Regions from separate parts of the Pectobacterium parvum genome, predicted to be linked through region 4. Evidence: predicted binding sites of a transcription regulator. Region 4 holds the regulator's gene; each other region holds the start of a gene.

Region 1 (4,043 bases), 850 kb from region 4:
CGTAATTCGTGCTGATATCCTGAGTTCCCTTTAAGACCGCGCTTTATGAGCGCGGTTTTTTCTGGGATTGTTATGTAGCGGAGCAAAAAATCAGGACACCGCGGCAATAATCGATTTGAGCTGCTTGATGTGTATTTCATCCCGCTGTACCAAAACGTCTTCCTTAATCTTGAGAACAATGCCTTTTAACAGATCTGTTGTGCTGGAGATATTTGTCGCGGTTTTTAGTGCATCAATATCTGCCGAGACATGCCTGCCTTTAAGTGAAAGACGTTTCTCGGATTTTCCTTTTGCCAAATCACTTTGTAGAAAACGTGGAATATCTTTTGCCGCTGCGTGGTCAGCCGCCAGTGTGTGCAGATAATATTTCATCAGCGTGGGAATAAAATCAGGCTCCCCACCTAATTCGCAACTTGCCAGATTCAGGATGTCTATCATGTGCGCGGGCACTCGACTTTCCAGCGCTTTACGCTGCACATCCAGTGCTTTCTTAATCATGGGGGTAGACTGATGAGGGATGATGGCAACATTTCCGCAGCGTTCGCAAACGCCAACCAAAACTTGTCTCACCACGCCGCTGTTATCGCTGAACGGGACGTCTTTAAGCTGAAACGTCGCGGTTTCAAGTGACTGGCATGTGTTACAGAGAGCGGCCTGTGTATCGCCGACTTTGAAAATTTTCATGTCATCGCCTCAATGGTGGACGCTAATAAAGACACAATCCGGCTCGGTAAAATACCATTTGATATACCACGGTATTCCCCGATGGCGGCAACGGATGATATGAACATCAATATGCGCTGCAAAATGATGGGGTGAAGAGGAGTAGGATGGCCCGGCAGATTGATAAATAATATCAATGAGTTCTGTTATTGATGTTTGTCCGGTTACCAGAAAATTCTTCGTGCTGATATTCCCTCTGGCTTCATGCAGCACATTACCTGACTGCAAACAGACAATAAGCTGCTTTTTGGCATCCTTGAATCCCATCCCTTCACCTATATTGTACGAATTTATTCGTACGTTATCCATGTGATTTTACTTTCCTGAACGAAAGAAGAGATATAGCGCAAGGATGGTGGGATCGGGATGTGTTTTGTATGAAAGAGGGAAACGCCTCGCATTTTCCTCTTTGCAAAACCTACTTTTTTTCCTCGCTATGATTCTGCCGATAGCCCTGATACGTCAGGGCGACGTTTTTGAAGTATTCCGTCATGTAGTTAATGCAGACTTGTACTTTCAGCGGCAGGTTGTCTTTGCGGGTGTAGAGCGCGTAGACCGGGCGCGGGTCGGAGTGGTAGCGGTTGAACAGAATCTCGATTTCGCCGCGATTGATTTCGTCCACAACCCACATAAGCGGAATGTACGCGATGCCCGCACCCGTCTTGAGCCAGCGCACCAGCGTTTGTGGGTCGTTAGTGACAAAGCGCCCTTGTGGTGTGACGCGGGTCGAAATGCCTTCCGGGGCGATCAGCTCGAATTCGCTGTCGGGACGTACGCTGTATTCCAACCAGGAAAAATTCACCATATCTGCCGGTTTATCCGGCGTGCCGTGCTGTGCCAGATAGCTTTTTGCGGCACAGACCACCATCGGCATCGAGCCTAATCGTTTCGAGAACAGGCTGGAATCCTGTAGTGCACCGACGCGGATAACGATATCCAGCCCGTCTGCAATCAGATCGGGAGCGGGAATCCCGGTGACCAGGTTGACGGATAAACCAGGATATTCCTTCAGCATCGCGGCAGTCATGGTGGACAACACATTCTGCGCCATAGTGGAAGAACTGCCGATGCGCAGCGTGCCGATCGGCGTGTTGTTGAAGGCGTAAAGCTGCTCATGGACCTCATGCGCCTCATGCAGCATGCGGCGACAGCCGTGGTAATAGATTTTCCCCGCTTCCGTCAAACCAATGCTGCGCGTACTGCGATTAAGCAGCTTAATCTGTAGCTCATCTTCAAGCTTGGTAACGGTCTGGCTGACGGCGGATACGCTCATCTGCAACTGACGGGCCGCGGCGGTAAAAGAACCAAATTCCACCACGCGGGCAAACACCGACATACTCTTTAGTCTTTCCATTATTCACTCTGGCTTAAAAGTGATTTAGATCACGCTATGTAGATAAGGTGATAATAAGCATCCATAATATAGCCTATCCGGTGGTTCTGGGCAGAACAGAGCCATTCAATGATTGTGTTTATTTACCCAATTAGAGTAATACGCTGATTTCCCATCGTTAGTCAGCCCCTGCTGACATCGCTATTCATCAGTTTAACGCTATCCCATCCGTTGGCTACCCGCCTGCGGGATGAGGCTTTGTTGTCGGTGCTGAAAGGCCGTGCCAGACGACATAATTTACCACCCGGTAGCGCACCTGCTCGTTACCGCTCTCTAATAGAAAAAGGAAAAGAGGATGAGTTCACTCCCGGTTATGGTGCTGTTTGGGCTGTCATTTCCCCCGGTATTTTTTGTCTTGCTGGTATCGCTGACCCTGTTTTTTGTCGTGAACCGCCTGCTGCAACCGACGGGTATCTATGACTTCGTCTGGCATCCTGCGCTGTTTAATAGTGCGCTGTTCTGCTGTCTGTTTTATTTATTGTTCCGTTACGGTCTGTGAGGTGTCTGTGAAAGCTTTCTTTTTACCCTTGTTTAGACAGCAGGCCGTGCTGATCAAAAAACTGAGCCGCGTGGTCATCACACTGGTGATTGTGCTGTGTGCCATTGTGGCGATTTTTCGTGTTTGGGCGTTCTATACCGAATCACCCTGGACGCGCGATGCCAAATTTACGGCGGATGTCGTGGCGATTGCGCCGGACGTCAGCGGGTTATTGAGCGATGTTCGCGTTACGGATAATCAGCTGGTGAACAAAGGGGACGTGCTGTTTGTCATCGACCAGCCGCGCTACCATCAGGCCGTGGCGCAGGCGGAAGCGGATGTTGCCTATTATCAGGCGCTGGCGACGGAAAAACGTCGGGAATCAGGACGCCGGGCGCGACTGGGCATTAGTGCGATGTCACAGGAAAATATCGATCAGTCCAGTAACGCATTGGAAACTGCCACGCACCAGCTTGCTAAAGCGCAGGCGGTATTGTCATTGGCGCAACTGGAGCTGGAACGCACCGTGGTACGTGCCCCTGCCGACGGCTGGGTGACCAACCTGCATGTGCAAAGCGGTGAGTTCATTGAGCGCGGTAACACGGCGGTGGCGCTGGTGAAGAAGGATTCGTTCTACCTGCTGGCGTACATGGAAGAAACCAAGCTTGAAGGCGTGCGTCGTGGCTACCGGGTGGAGATTACGCCGCTGGGTAGCGAAAAGATATTTTATGGCACGGTCGATAGCGTGGCGGCTGGGGTGAATAACAACAGTAACAGCGCGAACAGTAAAGGCCTGGCCAACGTGGATTCCAATCTGGAATGGGTGCGTCTGGCGCAGCGTGTGCCGGTAAAAATTCGCCTCGATCGCCAAATGGGCGACCTCTACCCGGCTGGCACCACGGCCACCGTAGTGATCACCGGTGAGCAGGTCAACAATGATAAAGAGCCGTCGCCGCTTATCCGTCTCCTTTATCGCCTGCGTGAGTTCGGCTAAGTGAGGCGATGATGAAAACTCCGTCGCTAACAGGCTCTATGTTTTTTACGACGCCAAAGTTTGCGCGCCTTCGCTTCGCTTTCAAACTGAGCTTCGCGATTGTGCTGTCCCTGTTTCTGGGCTTCCATCTCCAGTTGGAAACGCCGCGCTGGTCGGTGCTGACGGCGGCGATCGTCGCTGCTGGCCCTGCATTCGCCGCAGGCGGTGAGCCATTTTCTGGCGCCATTCGCCATCGTGGCATGCTACGTGTTGTCGGCACCTTTATCGGTTGTATCGGCGCACTTGTCATCATTATCGCTACCGTTCGCGCACCGGTTGTGATGTTGATGCTGTGCTGCATTTGGGCTGGCCTCTGCACTTGGGTTTCCTCGCTGGTTAAAGTCGAAAACGCCTATGTGTTTGGGCTGGCGGGCTATACCGCGCTGATTATTATTGTGTCGACGCAGGGGACACCG
Region 2 (4,043 bases), 1.7 Mb from region 4:
GCCTGTACCAGCGACTCATGGTTCACCTGCTGCATATCGTCGAACGTGCGCACATAGCGGCCATCTTTAAACACGGTAATGGCATCGCTCAGCGCAAAAATTTCTTCCATCCGGTGCGAAACGTACAAAATGACCCGGCCTTCACTGCGCAATTCCTTAATCACGCGGAAAAGCTGCTCGATTTCACGGGCAGACAGCGAACTGGTCGGCTCATCAAAAGCAATAACCTTGGCGTTACGGGCCAGCGCCTTGGCGATTTCCACCATCTGCCATTGCCCGATAGAGAGGTATTTCAGCGGGGTATCAGGATCGATATCCAACCCCAGATGCTGCAACTGAAGTTTGGCTTCATAGCGCAGCAGCGAATAGTTCACCATGCCATATTTATGCGGCAGCTGACCTAAGTAGATGTTCTCGGCGACCGTCATTTCCGGCACCAGATGCAGTTCCTGATAAATGATGGCAACGCCCGCATTCAGGGCATCCATCGTGTTGTTGAACTGCACGGGCTTGCCCTGAATATGAATTTCGCCCGCTGACGGTGAATAGTTACCACTCAGGATCTTTAACAGCGTCGACTTGCCCGCCCCGTTTTCCCCCATCAATGCATGGATCTGGCCGGCATGGCAGGAAAAACTGATATCCGAAAGCGCCTTAACACCGGGAAATTCTTTGCCAATCCCATGAAACGACAAATAGGGTGACTGTGCTGTCATGTCTGCTTCCTCATAACAATGCAGGTAGAGCGCGGATAACCTCGACCAGCGTCATGCTGATCGGTGTTATCCGCGTCTTTACGAAATCAGGCGTGATTACATCAGGCCTTTTTTCTCCAGTTCGACCTTAAAGTTGTCACGAGTGATCAGCACTACGTCGGTCACTTCGGTGAATTTCTCCGGCTCAACGCCTTTGGTCACCCAGTCATTCAACATCTGGATACTCTTGTAACCGTGGATATCCGGGCTTGGCAGCAGTGAACCAAAGAAGCCCGTTGCCTGACCTTTAGACAGCTCACTCACCGCATCCACGCCGTTGATACCGATACCAATGACGTTTGCGGCTTTAAAGCCCTGACCTTCCGTTGCACGCACGCCGCCCAGTACGGTGTTGTCGTTCATGCCGATAATCAGCCAGTTTTTCACGCCCGGATGCTGAACCAGCATGGAGTTAGCGGCGTCAAATGCACCGGGGATATCGTTAGATTTGGTCGGCACTTTGTAGATCTGTTTTTCTGGGAACCCTGCGGTTTTCAGCGCGTCCATAGAGCCAGACGTGCGGCGACGTGCGGTATCCAGCTCATCAGCGGTAATCGCCATCACGGCGGTTTCCTCTACTTTCCAGCCGCGTTTAGTCATCTCTTTATACAGTTCCTGCCCCTGACGCTCGCCAATTTTGGTGGCCGCCATCATCACCAATGGCACGGTATCCATCGGTTGGCCTTTGGCATTCACGAACTGGTCATCAACCGCAATCACTTTCAGATTGTAGCTGCGTGCTTTCGCTATAATGGCTGGCCCCAACTTTGGATCCGGCGTACAGATAACGAAGCCTTTCGCGCCACTGGCCGCCAGACTGTCGATCGCGTTCAGGGTCTTTTCACCATCAGGAACTGCGATTTTTATCACATCAAAACCAAGGTCTTTCCCTGCTTTATCAGCGAACTTCCATTCCGTCTGGAACCAGGGTTCTTCCGGCTGTTTAACCAGAAAGCCCAGCTTTAAGTTCTCTGCCATAGCTGATTGTGACATAACAGCGGCCAACCCGATTGCTGCCAGCGCCTTAGTGAATTTATGCATGATGTTCTCCGGTGTAATTATCTTTTCATTCGTCAGCAACGCTGAAACGAGTTCGAGTTCCTGGTAGGGTATTTCCGGTCTGGATAAAGGAAAAACACAGGCTTAGCACGATTCCTTTACTCAGTAGCATTCAGACGCTTTATGTTTTAGTCGTTATTCCCGGCAAGAATGTAGAGCTTTATCACAGTCCGGAACAATGACAGGTTTGTGCATACATTTAGCGAATTTAACCAATCATTAACCTTTGACCAGCATCACAAAATGGCTGCTGGCGACAGAAAAATACATACTTCCAGCTAACCGCTCCTCACCGCCTCTCGTTATCCCTGCCATCGTAAACACCAACGTTCTGGGATTAATGAGGAGCAAAGCATGAGTGCGGGCGCTATTACGATTGGTCTCGACTTCGGCAGTGATTCGGTACGCGCCTTAGCCGTTGACTGCCAAAGCGGGCAAGAGTTGGAAACAGAGGTGGTCTACTACCCCCGCTGGCGCGAGGGGAAATATTGTCAGCCTGCCAACAACCAGTTCCGTCATCACCCATTGGACTATATTGAATCGCTGGAACAGGCGGTTAAGATCGTGGTTTCTCGCCTGACGCCTGAACAGCGGCAGAGCATCATCGGTATTGGCGTGGATTCAACCGGGTCAACCCCTGCACCGGTTGATGAGCAAGGCCAGATCCTCGCACTACGCCCCGAGTTTGCCGACAACCCCAATGCGATGTTCGTGCTGTGGAAAGACCACACGGCAATAGAAGAAGCAGAAGCCATCAACGCGCTGTGCCGTAGCGGCCAATTCCCGGATTACACCCGCTATATCGGCGGCGTTTATTCGTCCGAGTGGTTCTGGGCCAAAATTCTGCATGTTTCCCGCGACGATGCCGCGGTGCGTCAGGCGGCCGTTTCCTGGATAGAACTGTGTGACTGGGTACCCGCCCTGCTTTCTGGTACCCAAGCGCCAGCCGATATTCGTCGTGGACGGTGTAGCGCCGGACACAAATCACTCTGGCACCCAAGCTGGGGCGGACTACCGCCGAAAGATTTCTTGCATGCACTCGATTCCTGCCTGACCGAGACATTACAGTACCCGCTGTTTACCGACACCTGGACCGCTGAACAGCCGGTCGGCACCATCACCGCCGAGTGGGCACAGCGGCTCGGCATCCCCGAAACGGTTATTCTGGCGGGCGGCGCGTTTGACTGCCACGTCGGCACCGTCGGCGCGGGCGCACAACCTTATACGCTAGTCAAAGTCATTGGCACGTCCACCTGCGACATTCTGATCGCCGACGACGCACGCATTGCCGAGCGCACCATCGCCGGTATCTGTGGGCAGGTCGACGGCAGCGTTGTTCCCGGTTATATCGGTCTCGAAGCTGGGCAGTCCGCTTTCGGCGACATGTACGCCTGGTTTGGGCGACTGTTGGGCTGGTCGTTACAGGAAGCCGCGAAAGACAATCCTGAACTCAAAACGTCATTACAGGCGATGGAAGCCAAACTGCTGGAGCGACTGACGCACAGCTGGGCGGAAAACCCGACGCTGGATCACCTACCTGTCGTGCTGGACTGGTTTAATGGCCGCAGAACGCCGTTCGCCAATCAGCGACTGAAAGGCGTGATTACCGATCTCAATCTGGGCACCGATGCCCCCACGCTGTTCGGCGGTTTCATTGCTGCCACGGCCTTTGGCGCACGCGCGATTATGGAATGCTTTGAAGATCAGGGCGTACCCGTCGAGAACGTGCTGGCGCTGGGCGGCATCGCACGGAAATCTCCCGTCATCATGCAGGTCTGTACCGACGTGATGAATCGCCCCTTGCAGATTGTCGCCTCCGATCAGTGCTGTGCTCTGGGTGCCGCGATCTTTGCCGCCGTCGCCGCTGGCGTTCACGGCGATATCCCCACGGCACAGCAGCATATGGCCAGCGGCATAGAGCGCACCTTAATGCCAGACAGCCAGCGCGTCCCCCGTTATCAGCAGCTTTATGAGCGCTATCAGCAGTGGTGCCGCCTCGCGGAACCAGCCTATAGCCCAATGTCTACGGAAAAAAACTAATTTTATCCCTCAGGGGATCACGTTACAGGAGTCATCATGGATCATTTTAAGCAGCTTGAAGTCTGGTTCGTCATCGGTAGCCAACATCTCTACGGGCCGGAAACGTTACGTCAGGTAAAAGAGAACGCGGAAAAAGTCGTCGCCGGATTGAATCAACAGGCCAACCTGCCCGTTAAGCTGGTACTGAAA
Region 3 (4,043 bases), 110 kb from region 4:
TAAATATTCTGTACTTAAGGGTTTTGACTCTGAATACAAAGAAATGGAAAACACTTACTTCCCTGAAGTTATTCCTATAATTGAAAAAGGGTGCGATTTTTCGGAAAGTATTGTTCAAAAAGCATTAAATAGACTGTCAGAATCTAAAAATAATCCTGAAGTTATGAAAGAGTTACAAGCATATTTTTCCGGGGCACTGGGTACAACAGATAAAAAGATAATTTCTGAAGCCGTTAGCAGAATTTCGCTTATAGCAGAAAATGCGCAAGAAATAATGAACTTTAGCAAAGGGAATAATTATAATAACATAGCCATCAGCAGTAGTATCAGACCATTAAACCCTACTACCAACAGTTTTTCAGATACTTTCAAAAGAGAAGAACTAAAAACAAAAACGGTGGCATTTGTTTTTCCTGGAGATAACGGGAATACCATTTCCATTAATGGAGATATGATTTCAGTAGGCATCAGAGATTACCCTGATCGTAGTAAATATGTAGGTTATACTTTACTGCATGAAACTTCTCATTTAGCGACAGTAACTTCAGATTTTAAATATTTCCCTACATCCAGAAAAAATACTGATAATGCTGAGATGATAAAAAATTCCTTTGTTGAGGCGATAAATAAAAAAAATCTCGATATATCTGAATTAAGTAAATTTATTACCCAAGTTAGTAAGGTCAATCGTCAGTTTGGCCTAGGTCATGACGATGAGATCTATGACGCATTGAAAACGGATACTATGTTACGGTCGAATCTCATGCTATCTAATGCTGATAGCGTTGCCGCTTATCTTATCGATATCGCTAATGAGAGAACATTTAATACTGATTCACCCAGATTACTGGAGCCAGAAATTACGCTTGCCGCTTCTGGTGTGGAACAGCAGGGCAAGGTTAAAGTGGGACCACCGCCAGTAAATATTTCCAGAAAAAAATATAAACGCTCGGCGCAAAATCAGGAGCCCGCATTAAATTTCAACTTGGTATTTCTGACTTTACTTATCGATCAGGCTCTTTAAAAATGGCACTATCGCAAAGGTTCCAGTTACTATAATTTTCCCATATTATTCAACACTATATATGCGGTATGAACATATTCAAAGGTCGTCACTTCATCCAAGATATCATCCTGTGGGTCGCCCGCTGGTATTGCAAATATGGCATCCGCTATCGAGAACTGCAGGAAATTCTGGCCGAACACGGTGAGCATTGACCCTACTATGCTTTACCAGTGGGTTCAGCGTTATGCGCCTGAAATGGAAAAGCGGCTGCGCTGGCTTCGGCTTATGGCACCTCAATGAAACCTACGCGAAGGTCAACGGAAAGTGGGCTTATCTGTGTCGACAGTAGGGATTGCGCGTGCCGGAAGATATTGGCACCGAACAACTGCTGGCTCGTCTGCGGGGCGAGCCAGTCGCGCAGGATAGGGTCGATGTCGGCTTTACCGTGCTGGACGGCGAAAGCCTCTAAGCTGCTGTGTTAGCCTGCCGCGCGCAGTGCGTCAACGCAGCGCTGCACGACGTCTTCCCGAGTGCCGTCAATATCGACTTTCAGGATATCCGGCTCATCGCTGCTCGGTTCTTCCAGCGCATCGAACTGGCTTTTCAGTAGATCTGTCGGCATGAAGTGACCTGCTCTGGCTTTATGACGCTCCAGAATCAGCTCAAAGCTGCCTTTCAAATAGATAAACACCATCTTTTCGTTGCCTTCGCGCAGGCGGTCACGGTAACGCTTTTTCAACGCGGAACAGACGATGATGCCGGTCTCGTTTTTGTGCGCCAGGCTGTAGGCAACATCGCTGAGTCGCTCCAGCCACGGTGCGCGGTCGTCGTCATTCAACGGCGTACCGCTGGCCATTTTCTGGATATTCGCGCGCGGATGCAGATCGTCGCCGTCAATAAATTTTGCCTGAATGGCGCGGCCAAGTTCAGCGCCAACTGAGGATTTTCCACTGCCTGATACGCCCATCAGAATAATGCTTCGACCTGACATAATTTGATCTCTATCTCAAAATGTAAATTAAATGGTGTTTGATAGTTCCTGATTTTAACATGTTACCCGTATCATGTTACCGGTATCAAATGATGGTGTGATACACCTCACAAACAATCAGCCAATCCAGACCGGGTGCCTAAAGAGATTATTAACGATGACAGAAATAACATCCGCCTATAGCGCCAGTGTGCTATTAACCATCGCCGCAGGTGCGGTCGCGCTGTTACTGGTACTGATTATGCGCTTCCGCGTCCACGCGTTTTTGGCGTTGACGCTGGTGAGCCTGATCACGGCGCTAGCGACGAAAACCCCTTTTGAGAAACTCGTTCCTACGCTGCTCAGCGGTTTCGGCAGTACGCTGGCATCTGTTGCCTTGCTGGTTGGTCTGGGGGCAATGATTGGTCGCCTGCTGGAAGTGACCGGTGGTGCAAATGTGCTGGCGGATACGCTAATCAATAAATTTGGTGAGAAACGTGCGCCTTTCGCGCTGGGTCTTGCCTCTCTGCTGTTCGGCTTCCCGATCTTTTTCGATGCCGGGCTGATCGTCATGCTGCCGATTATTTTCAGCGTGGCGAAACGTTTTGGCGGCTCAACGCTGACCTATGCGTTCCCTGCTGCGGGCGCATTTGCCGTTATGCACGCCTTGCTGCCACCGCATCCCGGTCCGGTTGCTGCCAGTGAACTGCTGGGTGCCAACATTGGCCTGCTGGTGCTGGTTGGTGCCGTGATTGCTTACCCTACCTGGTATCTGGGCGGTTATCTGTTCGGCCTGTGGGCAGGTAAGAAATTCCATTTGCCGTTGCCGTCTACCTTCCTGACCGAAGTTAAAGCGGATGAGAAGCATACGCCGCCAGCGTTTGGCGTGGTGATGTGGGTGCTGTTGCTGCCGCTGATCCTGATTTTCCTCGATACCGGATTGAATACCTTGACGGTAATGGGCGTCATCAGCGGCGATAGCGGTCTGGTACAGTTCCTGCGTATGTTAGGGAAAACGCCGATTGCACTGCTGATTACGGTCTTGTTTGCCATGATTATGTTTAGCGGCCAGCATAGCCGTCGACACCTTGAGAAGATCTGTGAAGGCGCGCTGGGTCCGGTTTGTTCGATTATTCTGGTCACCGGTGCGGGCGGGATGTTCGGTGGCGTTCTGCGTTCCAGCGGTATCGGCAATGCGCTGTCTGGCGCACTGGCGGATACCGGTATGCCGGTGATCGTTGCCGCGTTTGTGGTGTCTGCTGCACTGCGTGTGGCGCAGGGTTCTGCAACGGTAGCACTGACGACCACGGCGGCGCTGATGGCACCGGCGGTAGCGGCGACGCCTGGCCTCAGCCAGTTCGATCTCTGTTTTATCGTGGTAGCGATTGCGGGCGGTGCGACCGTGCTGTCGCATGTGAACGACTCAGGCTTCTGGCTGGTTGGCCGTTTCCTCGAAATGGATGAGAAAACGACCCTGAAAACCTGGACGGTGATGGAAACGCTGCTCGGCACCATCGCGTTCCTGATCGCGTTAGTGGGAAGTATTCTTCTTTGATGTGTTTAACCTTCTTCTTACAGGGGAAGGTTTTGACATTAATCCGGCGTAAAAATTATGCAGCGGTGATCATGAGCACCGAGTGAGCGGCATGGACGCCGCGAAAGCCAGTGCCGCGTATGGAACGCGTCACTGGCGGCTCGAATTGTGCTCATGAACACCGATGGCATCGCGTAGCGGCATGATTTAGCCGGAAGCCTGGGTTCGCAGGGCGGCGGCGACTGAGCGCCCTGCGTCGGGCGCGTGCTACGGGGTAGCATGGAAATGACGGTATTATCGCGCACGAAACCGTCTCTTAGTCGGCATAAAAAATGTGACTAAGGCACAGGGTAACAACGCGGCTATAACTTCATATAAGCACGGATGCCGTCGAGGAACATCTGCGTCGATAGCATCACCAGAATCAGGCCCATCAATTTCTCCAGCGCACTCACGCCTTTCTCACCTAGCAAACGTAAGAACAAATCAGACATCAGCAGGATGATGAACGAAATCGTCCAGGCGATAAACAG
Region 4 (4,043 bases):
TGAGCTTGGCGCGCAGGTTGTGGTGAAGCGTAATGATGAACTGACGCTGCGTGAGATTGAACAGCTTGCGCCTGAGCGGTTGGTTATTTCACCTGGCCCTTGTACGCCGGACGAGGCGGGCATTTCACTGGCTGCCATTCGTCACTTTGCTGATAAATTGCCTATTCTGGGCGTGTGTCTTGGCCATCAGGCGATGGGGCAGGCGTTCGGCGCGCGCGTGGTGCGGGCACGGCAGGTCATGCACGGGAAAACCTCAGCGATTGCGCATAGCGATACGGGGGTTTTCACGGGGTTGGCTCAGCCTTTGACGGTCACCCGTTATCATTCACTCATTATTGATTCCGCCTCGCTACCCGATTGCTTTGAGGTCACGGCCTGGAGCGAACATGAAGGAAAGCGTGATGAGATTATGGGGATCCGCCATCGCGCATTGCCACTGGAAGGGGTGCAGTTTCACCCAGAGAGCATTCTTAGCCAGCAGGGGCATCAGCTTTTGGATAATTTCCTTAAAATTTAGTGATATAGAAAGTTATTCTCCTCAGTAGCCGATTTAATATTGCCTGTAATTGATTTTTTATGCATATTTGTTGACTATATTTTCATTTAGATATGATGGACAGCAGAGTGAGGCAGCAAATGGCAGCAGAGCAGAAAGCAGTGACACGGGATACTCATGATAAAGTGATTTTGCCAGTTTATGCACCCGCGAAGTTTGTACCCGTGAAAGGTAAAGGGAGCCGCGTCTGGGATCAGGACGGCCGCGAGTATATCGATTTCTCCGGTGGTATTGCGGTCACGGCGCTGGGTCACTGCCATCCTGCATTGGTGAACGCGTTGCAGCAGCAGGGTGAAACGCTGTGGCACACCAGCAATATTTTCACTAATGAGCCTGCGCTACGCCTCGCCAGCAAATTGATTGATGCTACTTTTGCCGACCGCGTGTTCTTTGTTAACTCCGGTGCTGAGGCTAACGAAGCTGCCTTTAAGCTGGCACGTCACTATGGGATTAAACGCCATAGTCCGTATAAAACCAAGATCATCGCCTTCTACAATGCATTCCATGGTCGGACGCTGTTCACCGTCTCGGTCGGCGGACAGCCTAAATATGCCGACGGTTTCGGGCCTAAGCCTGCCGATATTGTTCATGTTCCCTTCAACGATCTGGCTGCTGTTAAAGCGGTGATGGACGATCACACCTGTGCGGTTGTACTGGAGCCGATTCAGGGGGAAGGGGGGATTACGCCCGCTACGCCTGAGTTTTTACAAGGCGTTCGCGATCTGTGCGATCAGCACAAGGCGCTGCTGGTGTTTGATGAAGTGCAGAGCGGAATGGGGCGCACTGGCAAACTATTCAGCTACATGCACTACGGCATTACGCCAGATATCCTCACAACGGCTAAAGCATTGGGCGGTGGTTTCCCGATTAGCGCGATGCTGACGACGGAAGAGATCGCATCGGCCATGACGGTTGGGGTACACGGCACCACTTATGGCGGCAACCCGCTGGCCTGTGCGGTGGCGGAAGCTGCGCTGGATATTATTAACACACCAGAAGTGCTATCAGGTGTGGCGGATCGCCACGATCGCTTTGTTAGTGAGCTTGAGAAAATCAATCAGCAGTGCGGAATATTCGAGCAGGTTCGCGGTATGGGGCTGCTGCTGGGTGCCGAACTGAAACCGCAATGGCATGGTCGCGCGGGCGAGTTTCTGGCTGCGGCAACGTCTCAGGGGCTTATGGTGCTGATGGCTGGGCCGAACGTAATCCGCTTCGTACCATCTTTGATTATTGATGAAGAGGATATTGCGCAGGGGATGGCGAAATTCGCTAAAGCCGTCGCGCAGGTCGTTAACGCAGCAAACTGATTATGCTCTCAAAAGATCAGCCATAAAAAAACGTAGGGAACGTTTTTCAACGTCGCTTGCGACGACCCGCAGGGTGGCGAGCAGGAAGCTCGCCATAAAAAAAGCGTGAGGCCAAGGCTTCACGCTTTTTTTATTGGTAGGGTACCGCGACAGGGGTTTAGCGAGTGCCGTAAACGACAATCGTTTTACCGTGTGCAGAGATCAGGTTCTGGTCTTCTAACATTTTCAGAATGCGGCCCACGGTTTCACGCGAGCAGCCAACGATTTGCCCAATTTCCTGACGGGTAATTTTTATTTGCATGCCATCTGGATGTGTCATGGCATCAGGTTGTTTGGCCAGGTTGAGTAGGGTTTGGGCAATACGGCCAGTCACATCAAGGAAGGCGAGGTTGCCGACTTTTTCAGAGGTAACCTGAAGTCTGTTTGCCATTTGTGCAGACAGACGCATGAGGATATCCGGGTTAACCTGGATGAGTTGGCGGAATTTTTTATAGGAAATTTCAGCCACTTCACAGGCGGTTTTTGCCCGAACCCAGGCGCTGCGTTCCTGACCTTCTTCAAACAGGCCGAGCTCGCCGATAAAATCGCCCTGATTGAGGTAGGAGAGAATCATTTCCTTGCCTTCTTCATCTTTGATTAGCACTGCGACAGAGCCTTTCACGATGTAGTAAAGCGTTTCTGCTTTTTCACCTTGGTGAATCAGCGTGCTCTTCGATGGATACTTGTGGATATGACAATGGGAAAGGAACCATTCGAGAGTTGGATCTGTTTGCGGTTTGCCGAGAACCATTCGCTATCATCCTCTGTTGTAATTCACTGCGCAAATTACAGGGGTCAGAGTTCCCTGTACGGCGTGTTTAACTGCTAAAAAAATAAAATTCAGTCTAGGCAGAATGACGTCAGGGAATATACTGAAACCTCTGTACCCTTTATTTTCCGGTTGCTGCCTTGCCGCACCGTAAAAATGGCTGGGTATGTCTGGCCAGGTCATCATCTTCTTCGTTTCTGGGTTTGTCCAGAAAAGGTCTATTCTATTTTCGTTTTAACACAGCTTTAAGGACGTGTCTTGTGTTGTCTCGCTTCAGCATGACAAAGCGCTGATTAACGCTGGTTTTTGTACAGTAACGGTATAAATTTTCAAAAAATTTTTAGTGGAGAGGCATCATGCAGGCACGGGTAAAATGGGTTGAAGGCTTAACGTTTTTGGGCGAATCCGCATCAGGACATCAGATATTGATGGACGGCAATTCCGGTGATAAAGCGCCGAGTCCGATGGAAATGGTGTTGATGTCCGTAGGGGGATGCAGCGCGATTGATGTGGTGTCGATTCTGCAAAAAAGCCGCAACGATGTAGCGGATTGTGAAGTGAAATTAACGTCAGAACGTCGGTCAGAAGCGCCGCGTTTATTCACCCATATCAATCTGCATTTTATCGTGACGGGAAAAGGATTGACCGACAAAGTTGTCGAGCGAGCCGTCGCACTGTCGGCAGAAAAATACTGCTCAGTAGCATTGATGCTGGGCAAAGCCGTTGAGGTGACGCACAGCCACGAAATTAGAGTGCTGGCATAATCCCTGTCTCTGGGCACTAATTCTGGTCACTTAAGCCTGTTATTAGGGGAAACACAGGGGGTGGTTCCCGTAGGGAGGCCTCACCCCTGTGGTCGCCCCGTGTATCTCGATGCTTATTCGATCGTTTTCCCTTCAATTAACCGCTGCACCAGCGGTGCCATGATTAATTCCATCGCCAATCCCATCTTCCCACCGGTAACGACCAGCGTGTTGATGTGGGAGATAAAGGAACCCTGCAACATAGCGAGCAGATAGGGGTAATCAATATTATCCAACCCCTGAAAATGAATCACGACGAAGCTTTCGTCCAATGAGGGAATCGATTTGGCGGCGAACGGGTTGGAGGTGTCCACGGTGGGCACGCGCTGGAAGTTGATGTGTGTGCGAGAGAACTGTGGCGTGATATAGGTGATGTAGTCTTCCATTGAGCGGACGACGGAATCCATCACCGCTTCACGCGAGTGGCCGCGCTCATTAACGTCACGAATCAGCTTTTGAATCCATTCCAGGTTGACGATCGGCACCACGCCGACGAGCAAATCGACATGCTGTGCCACGTCGTTTTGCTCGGTGACCACGCCGCTGTGCAATCCTTCATAGAACAGGAT

What was found. Region 4 encodes CRP, which controls carbon source genes, mostly activating them, when cyclic AMP is high. Its sites were predicted from a motif close to ATGTGANNNNNNTCACAT; they were not measured.
Region 1: aaeR (HTH-type transcriptional activator AaeR) is a predicted target of CRP. The motif match lies at 2,095-2,112, and genes of this name have one in related genera.
Region 2: LOZ86_RS10805 (arabinose ABC transporter substrate-binding protein) is a predicted target of CRP. The motif match lies at 2,039-2,056, and genes of this name have one in related genera.
Region 3: LOZ86_RS02615 (GntP family permease) is a predicted target of CRP. The motif match lies at 2,093-2,110, and genes of this name have one in related genera.

Annotation. Positions count from the first base shown of each region.
Region 1 covers NZ_CP087392.1:4,548,740-4,552,782, reverse strand. The annotation lists gene tldD (metalloprotease TldD) at 1-5, shown strand, start outside; gene LOZ86_RS20540 (hypothetical protein) at 91-684, opposite strand; gene LOZ86_RS20535 (hypothetical protein) at 694-1,032, opposite strand; gene aaeR (HTH-type transcriptional activator AaeR) at 1,142-2,077, opposite strand; gene aaeX (p-hydroxybenzoic acid efflux pump operon protein AaeX) at 2,412-2,615, shown strand; gene aaeA (p-hydroxybenzoic acid efflux pump subunit AaeA) at 2,623-3,588, shown strand; gene aaeB (p-hydroxybenzoic acid efflux pump subunit AaeB) at 3,600-4,043, shown strand, end outside.
Region 2 covers NZ_CP087392.1:2,378,606-2,382,648, reverse strand. The annotation lists gene araG (L-arabinose ABC transporter ATP-binding protein AraG) at 1-716, opposite strand, end outside; gene LOZ86_RS10805 (arabinose ABC transporter substrate-binding protein) at 813-1,796, opposite strand; gene LOZ86_RS10800 (ribulokinase) at 2,169-3,854, shown strand; gene araA (L-arabinose isomerase) at 3,891-4,043, shown strand, end outside.
Region 3 covers NZ_CP087392.1:588,885-592,927, forward strand. The annotation lists gene LOZ86_RS02600 (hypothetical protein) at 1-1,024, shown strand, start outside; partial or broken gene LOZ86_RS02605 (IS6 family transposase) at 1,093-1,349, shown strand; gene LOZ86_RS02610 (gluconokinase) at 1,485-1,997, opposite strand; gene LOZ86_RS02615 (GntP family permease) at 2,155-3,531, shown strand; gene LOZ86_RS02620 (YhgN family NAAT transporter) at 3,873-4,043, opposite strand, start outside.
Region 4 covers NZ_CP087392.1:702,167-706,209, forward strand. The annotation lists gene LOZ86_RS03090 (aminodeoxychorismate synthase component II) at 1-517, shown strand, start outside; gene argD (bifunctional acetylornithine/succinyldiaminopimelate transaminase) at 637-1,863, shown strand; gene crp (cAMP-activated global transcriptional regulator CRP) at 2,021-2,653, opposite strand; gene LOZ86_RS03105 (OsmC family protein) at 3,028-3,435, shown strand; gene LOZ86_RS03110 (phosphoribulokinase) at 3,549-4,043, opposite strand, start outside.